Regions from separate parts of the Paeniglutamicibacter sulfureus genome, predicted to be linked through region 2. Evidence: riboswitches for the same ligand, from Rfam matches in the RefSeq annotation. Region 2 holds a riboswitch; the other holds the start of a gene.
What was found. A riboswitch is a leader RNA that binds a small molecule or an ion and turns the genes downstream of it on or off. The one in region 2 is predicted to bind S-adenosylmethionine.
Positions count from the first base shown of each region.

Region 1: another riboswitch for S-adenosylmethionine. It lies ahead of ABD687_RS13540 (flavin reductase family protein); the one in region 2 lies ahead of ABD687_RS17295 (hypothetical protein).

Region 1 is NZ_BAAAWO010000001.1:2,960,880-2,964,277, forward strand. It holds gene ABD687_RS13535 (DUF1801 domain-containing protein) at 397-822, shown strand; gene ABD687_RS13540 (flavin reductase family protein) at 917-1,426, opposite strand; SAM riboswitch class IV at 1,494-1,606, opposite strand; gene ABD687_RS13545 (dihydrofolate reductase family protein) at 1,850-2,476, opposite strand; gene rplI (50S ribosomal protein L9) at 2,690-3,145, opposite strand; gene rpsR (30S ribosomal protein S18) at 3,161-3,398, opposite strand, start outside.
Region 2 is NZ_BAAAWO010000001.1:3,816,375-3,819,772, forward strand. It holds gene ABD687_RS17285 (DUF222 domain-containing protein) at 1-62, opposite strand, end outside; gene ABD687_RS17290 (VIT1/CCC1 transporter family protein) at 258-1,361, opposite strand; gene ABD687_RS17295 (hypothetical protein) at 1,602-1,874, opposite strand; SAM riboswitch class IV at 1,893-2,004, opposite strand; gene ABD687_RS17300 (DinB family protein) at 2,017-2,595, opposite strand; gene ABD687_RS17305 (sodium:solute symporter family protein) at 2,723-3,398, opposite strand, start outside.

The sequences.
Region 1 (3,398 bases), 860 kb from region 2:
AACCTGTGGAAATAGGTGGGGAACACTGTCACCATAGACCTGTTTTCCCACAAACCCAACACGGTTATCCACAGGCCGTGTGGATAACCTGTGAACCTTGCGGCGTGTTGTGTGCACAGTCTGGGGAGAACATTGTGGATTACACCAATTTCCTCTCCACAATAAGACTTTGACTAGGCATTATGTAGATCAACCCCTGTGGATACAAAGTATTTATCCACATCCTCTACACGCGGAAAAGTCGGTTATACACACAAAAACCCCGGGATTCCGGGCTTGGATTGGCCACCATTTCATAGTTACCCACAAGCTATCCACAGACACGCCGGAACTTCCCGCGGATCTGGGGATATCGGGGATTGATGGAGATCACCAACGACTGACATACTGGGCCGCATGAGCGCCAACAAGACCGCACCGACAGCCGTTGACCCGGCTCAATTCATATCGGCAGTGTCACACCCGACTAGGCGCGCGGATGCCGAGGTCTTGCTCCGGATGATGGAAGAGGTCAGCGGAGAGCCCGCGGTTATGTGGGGCCCGACAATCGTTGGGTTCGGCAGCTACCACTACAAGTACGAATCGGGGCGCGAAGGGGATGCCAGTGCCATCGGCTTCTCCCCGAGGGCGGCGAACCTTGCCCTCTACGGGCTGACCATTGCACCGACCGCCGGCCCCCTATTGGAGAAATTGGGCAAGTGCAAACGCGGGGCATCGTGCCTCTATGTGAACAAGCTTGCCGACGTCGACCTGGACGTACTCGCCCGGCTTGCCCGTGACGGCTACCGGTACATGACTGGCGTGGTGCACCACTCGTCTTAGGAAAACGTGTTGGCAAAGGCAAAGGGCTCAGTCCCCGTGGCATCGAATCATGGATTCGGTACCACGGAGGCTGAGCCCTCGCATTTCAGGTTCCCTAGGAGACCAGCTGTTCGGCATCCAGGCGACGGAATGCCGAACCGTGGAACACCAGCGGTGAGTGGGCGTTGTCGTGCGTCTGGTGGCCGTGCACGCGCAGCAGCACCACATGGTGGTCGCCTGCAGGAACCTCTTGCTCGACGGAGCAATCGAGCCACAGGGTGGCGTCATGCAGGAACAGCGCACCCTCATCGGTCGAATCAAGACGAAGCCCGGCGAACCTGTCCCCCGACTTTGAAGCGATCTGCCGGCACACGCCCTCGTTCTTTTCGCTGAGCACTGAAACCCCGATCCGCCCGTTGGTGCGCACCAACGGCCAGGTCTTCGAGGTGTTCTGGACAGCAAACATCACCAGCGGCGGATCCATGGAGACGCCAACCGTAAAGGACGAGGCAATGATTCCCTGCGGTTGCCCGTCAACGATGGCGCAGAGTGCGGCAATGCCGGATGGATGCTGGGCAAAGACGTTGCGCAGGGTGTCGGGGGTGAGGTCAGAGGTGAGTGTCATGGTGCTCAATCCTTCGGCTTCGGCCCACCATCGCGGTGCGTGCTACACACGCGCCAACCAACGAGGTGTGCGGTACTTGCCTCCGGGGTTCCGGTAGGCCGAATCATCACCTGGAGCACCCCACTACCGTGAGAGGGTTGCCGGCCAACGGGCCAGGGCCTTACGTTGACACTCTTGATTCTTCACCAACGTTAGAAGAAATAATTACGTCTCGTCAAAGTTTGTTTCGACATACGAAGTCACGAAGAGTAAGAATCGAAGATTGTGCGATCATTTGCCTCGATGGTGCCACAGTTGCCCGAGACGCCCGCATTCGTTCCCGAACGCGTGGACGACAGCTCTGGGGCCGAAGAAGACGATGACATGGCCCGGAATTATGGTTGGCATACGTGCCACAAACGCGGTGGCCGGCACCTCTTCCACCTACGAGAGGTCCGAAACTCCCGTATAAGTCGCATAGGACGCATCGCCGATGCGCTCGTAGACCAGGATGGCAAGCCCGCCCGGGGTGCTCGTGGTGCTGGAGAGCCGAAGTCCTGTGGGTGCGCCTCCCTCCGGGAAGAGTCGCCTTCCATGGCCAAGGACCACCGGCGCCACCACCAGTCGCAGCTCGTCAATCAGCCCCTCGGCGAGCAATGAAGCGGCAAGCCTGGCGCTCCCGTGGATCTGCAGCTCCTTGCCGGGGCGCGCCTTGAGGTCGGCAACCCGGGTCGCCACGTCACCGGAGAGGATGGTGGTTGGATCCCAGGTTCCCTCGCCAAGCGTTTGCGAGGCCACGTACTTGGGCAGGGAGTTCATGAGCACCGTGAAGGGGTCGTCCGGGTCGGTGATTTGCGGCCAGTCCCTGGCAAATGCCTCATAGGTGCGGCGGCCAAGCAGCAGCCCGTCCGCTTCGCCGAGCCATTGCGCGGCCTGTTCGATGAAGGCCTCGTCCATGTGCGGGACGAACCATCCGCCCTGGGTGAATCCGTCGGTGGTGTCTTCCTCGGGAGACCCGGGGCCTTGCGACACCCCGTCGAGACTCACAAACTCCGTTAATACCAGCTTCATGACCGCGCCTTCTCGCTTGTTTGGCTGCCCTTTCCCGGGATTCGACGTGGCAGTCCATCCAGGAGGGCACTGCCCCATTTGGCCAAGCTACTCGACGGGAACGCCCGGCGCCAGACCCGATGCACCAGAGGAGGCCTTAAACCACTATGGACCCCGCCGAGGGCGGGGTCCACAGTGGTTTGCCGTCACACAAGACGGCGGGTGCACAAGGAATTACTTCTTTGCGGCAACAACCTGCAGTGAAACGGTTGCGGAGACATCGGTGTGCAGACGCACGGTCGCGGTGTAGTTACCCGTCGACTTGATGTGGTCGTTGATCTCGATGTTGCGCTTGTCGATCGCGCCAACGCCGGCGGCTGCAACAGCCTTGGCGATGTCGTCGGTCTTCACGGTGCCGAAGAGGCGACCGGTAGCGCCGGCCTTGACGGTCAGCTTGACCGGCTTGGCGGAAAGCGAAGCGGCAAGTGCCTTGGCGTCTTCCAGGGAAGCAACGGCGCGAGCAGCACGGGCGGCCTTGATCGACTCAACCTGCTTCTCACCGCCCTTGGTCCAGGTGATGCCAAAGGCGCGCGGGAGAAGGTAGTTACGTGCGTAACCGTCCTTCACCTCAACGATGTCGCCTGCGGCACCGAGGCCGGTAACTTCGTGGGTCAGAATGAGCTTTGCCATGTTGGTATACCTTCCTTAGCCGCGGCCAGCGCCGGAGTAAGGCAGCAAGGCTACTTCACGCGCGTTCTTGATGGCCTGTGCGATCTTGCGCTGTTCCTGTACGGAAACACCGGTAACGCGACGGGCGCGGATCTTTCCGCGATCGGAAATGAACTTGCGCAGCAATGCTACGTCCTTGTAGTCGATGACAGTGATGTCAGCGGCCTTCAAGGGGTTGGACTTTGGTTTGGGCTTACGGAGTTCAGCCTTAGCC
Region 2 (3,398 bases):
TCCCTGACGGCACCACCGGTGGTGCCGTCAGAAGGGGTACCGCTCGATGACGTCGTTGCCATACTTCAATTTTAGAACCAGTAGCCGACAATTGGAAGATATTTTCATGAATATTAGAAACTATGTTCTAGTAAGGATCGTGGGCGACTGCGTTCCCGGCGAGTGCCATCCCGTTCGGGCACAGCGAGGAAAGAGTGCCGCCGGATCCCCGATCCATGAAAGTGGCGGCACGTGCCAGTGTCCCTGCAGTGGTGCCGCTAAGCCACGGAGCTGCCGAAGAGCAGTCCGAGGACGTAGGTGACCGCCGCGGCGCCCAGGCCGATGGCCAGCTGGCGCAGTCCGCGCTTGGCCGGGGATGCGCCGGAAAGCAAGCCGACCACGCCGCCGGTGGCCAGCAGGGCGATGCCCACCAGCACGGCGGAGAGCAGGATCGCGGGGGTGCCGTCCATGCCGAAAATGAACGGAAGGATCGGGATGACCGCCCCGGAGGCAAAGAAGCAGAAGGACGCGGAAGCCGCACCCATGGCGGAGCCGATTTCCTCGTGTTCCCGGCTATCGGCGGCAACCGTGAGCTCGGACCGGAGCGACGTGGAGGGGTTGCAGTCGCAGGAGTAGATGCCCATGCGTTCGGCGGCCCGGTGTGCTGCGTCCTCGTCGCTCATGCCGCGGGCCTTGTAGACCAATACCAGCTCGTTGGCATCCAGATCGAGGTCCGGCGCCGCGGCCAGGGTCACCTCCGTGGGCTTGGAAGCCGAGAGCAGCTCGCGCTGGGAACGCACCGAGACGTATTCGCCCGCGGCCATCGACAGGGCCCCGGCCAGCAGCCCGGCAATGCCGGAGAAGAGCACGAAGGAGGTTGCCACGCCCGTGGCGCCGATGCCCATGACCAAGGCCAGGTTGGACACCAGGCCGTCGTTGGCGCCGAAGACCGCCGCCCGGAAGTTGCCCGAAAGCCGGTTGCGGCCGCGGGTGGCCAGGCCGCGCACGACCTCCTCGTGGACGAGTTCGTCGGCGGCCATCTGGCGGCTGGCATCGGTGTCTGCGGCATAGGGGGAGTTGCCCTCGGCACGCTGGGCCAGGGCCAGGACGAAGACCGAACCGAAGTGCCGGGCCAGGAAGCGGAGCATGGTGCGCCGGATCGAGGGCCGGGTGCGCTTGTCGGCGTTCTCGCCCAGCAGCGAGCGCCAGTGTTCCTCGTGTCGGGTTTCGGCGGCTGCCAGTCCCAGCAGGACTGCGCGTTCCTCACCCTGGCGCTTGTTGGCCAGTTCGCGGTAGACCGCGCCTTCGGCGATTTCGTCGGCCAGGTACTGGCGCCAGCGCTTGATCTGGGCGTGAGTGGGGGTCGGCGCTTGTTGCGTCATGCTCTCATCCTCATGTGGGCGTTCACGGCCTCGGGAGGCCATGCGATGGGGAGGCCCAGCAGGATTTCTTTTTGGGTACGTTGAGCCTCGGGCCACCAATGTGTGGACCGAAGGTCTCGTTCGCCCGGGCCGGGCTGGATTGCCCGTGGCCCCGGGTGGATTGCCGGGTTACAACGCTGTAACCAGTATGTCGACGCACCGCTGTCCCGCCGTGCCGGCGGGTCTGGGAACTACTCCCCTTCAACCCACGAGTGTAGCCGTTGGCAGGACAAGTGAAAATTCGTTGAGACTAAAAAACAACGCCTGTCCGGCGGGCTTTCCGGCCCGGGGGATGCGCACCGACAGCTCCCTCGCGCGGGCGTCGAAGCGCGGCAAGCCGACGGCATTGGCCAGGGCCGCGGCCAGCGAAGGTGCGTCCGCAACGTGGTAGCTGTGCCAGGAACCGGCAAGGCGCAGCTCGACGACCGCACGGTGGACATCGAGCAGGGGCAAAACGGGGATGGAAGGTGCCATGTGGGGGCGAAAGCCTTTCGTGAGCTCTTGCCGGGGCCAAGTGGTCCGCGACCGCTTCTTCATCCGAACCACCCATGAACCTGGGGTTGGTGCGCGTCTGAGTCGGAGCTTGCCGACGCGTCTCGTGAAGCTGTGGTCCACTTTACCGTGATTCGGAGGCCCGCAAGATATTTGCGTGCAATTGCGTCCAGGCAACGGGGTCGTAGGGAGGAATGTTGGTGTTGTCCCGGCGCATTCCGGTGGAACCGTCGATGAGCTCCCGCACGATGTCGGCATGGCCCGCATGGCGTGCGGTCTCCACGTTCATGTGCAGCAGCAGGCGCCCGAGCGTGGTGTCGCGTTTCTCCGGCACCCACCAGGAAACCGTGGCCGGTGCATCCAGGGGGAGGGCTGCGATGTTGTGGTTTGCTGCGGCGATGGCGCGGCGGTAGAAATCGAGGATCTCGGAGCAGGGGACATCGGCGGGCACCCACATGTCGGCGCTGACTTCCGGATCGGCCATCAGCGCGTCGTGGCGTTCATCCTCGACCGTGAACCCGAGGCATTCGACGAAGTAGCCGTACTCGACGGTGGCCAGATGCTGGATCAGGCCCAGGATGTTGGTGCCCGTCCCGACCATGGGGCGGGTCATTTCCTGCTCGCTGAGCCCCTCGACCTTCCAGAGCATGGCTTCGCGCGTGCTGTCCAGGTACGTGGTGAGGTGGTCCTTGAGATTGTCCATGCGGCCCAGCCTAGGAGCGACGGGGCCCGCCGGGGAAGGGCTGCGGCGAAAGGAAGGAGCCCGTCTTCGCGCGCAGTGCGCGGAGACGGGCTCCCTTCGGGATGCGGTCCGTGCCGTGAATCCGGTGCTAGCGGCCGGCGACCTCGGTGATTTCCGCGCCCTCGGCGTCGGCATGGCCGGCGACCCGGGCGTTCCAGCGGGTGATGACCGCCGCGGAGGTGGGTCGCGTGATCAGGGAGACCACGATGAAGGTCAGTGCCGAGGCAATCAATCCGAAGTAGATTGGCTCGTTCGCGTAGATGCCGTCAAAGCGCTGTTCGGCCTGGATTTCCAGGACGATCATGGTGCCCAAGGTGACAATGGTTCCGGCAGCCATCGAGGCGGCGGCCCCCAGCCCATTCCCGCGCTTCCAGACCAGCCCGCCGATGATGGCCACCAGCAGGCCGCCCACCAGGATGTCGTAGGCAATGGTCAGTGCCGCGACCACGTCGGAGACCATGATGGCCAGCACGATCGAGACAATGCCCAGCAGCAGCACCCAGATGCGGTTGGCACGCACGTCGTGCTCCGGGTTTTCGTTGGTGTTCACCTTCACGTGCCTGCCGAACCAGCTGGCCACGAACGGGGTGACGTCGGTGCGGGCCACTGTGGCAGCGGCAATCAGCGCGCCGGAGGCAGTGGACATCATGGCTGCCACAGCGGCTGCCAGCACCAGTCCGCCGACGGCGACGGGCAGCAGCTGAGTGGCGACCTCCGCGTAGACCACGTCCTTGTTGGTGTCAGCGCCGATGATCTCCGGCAAG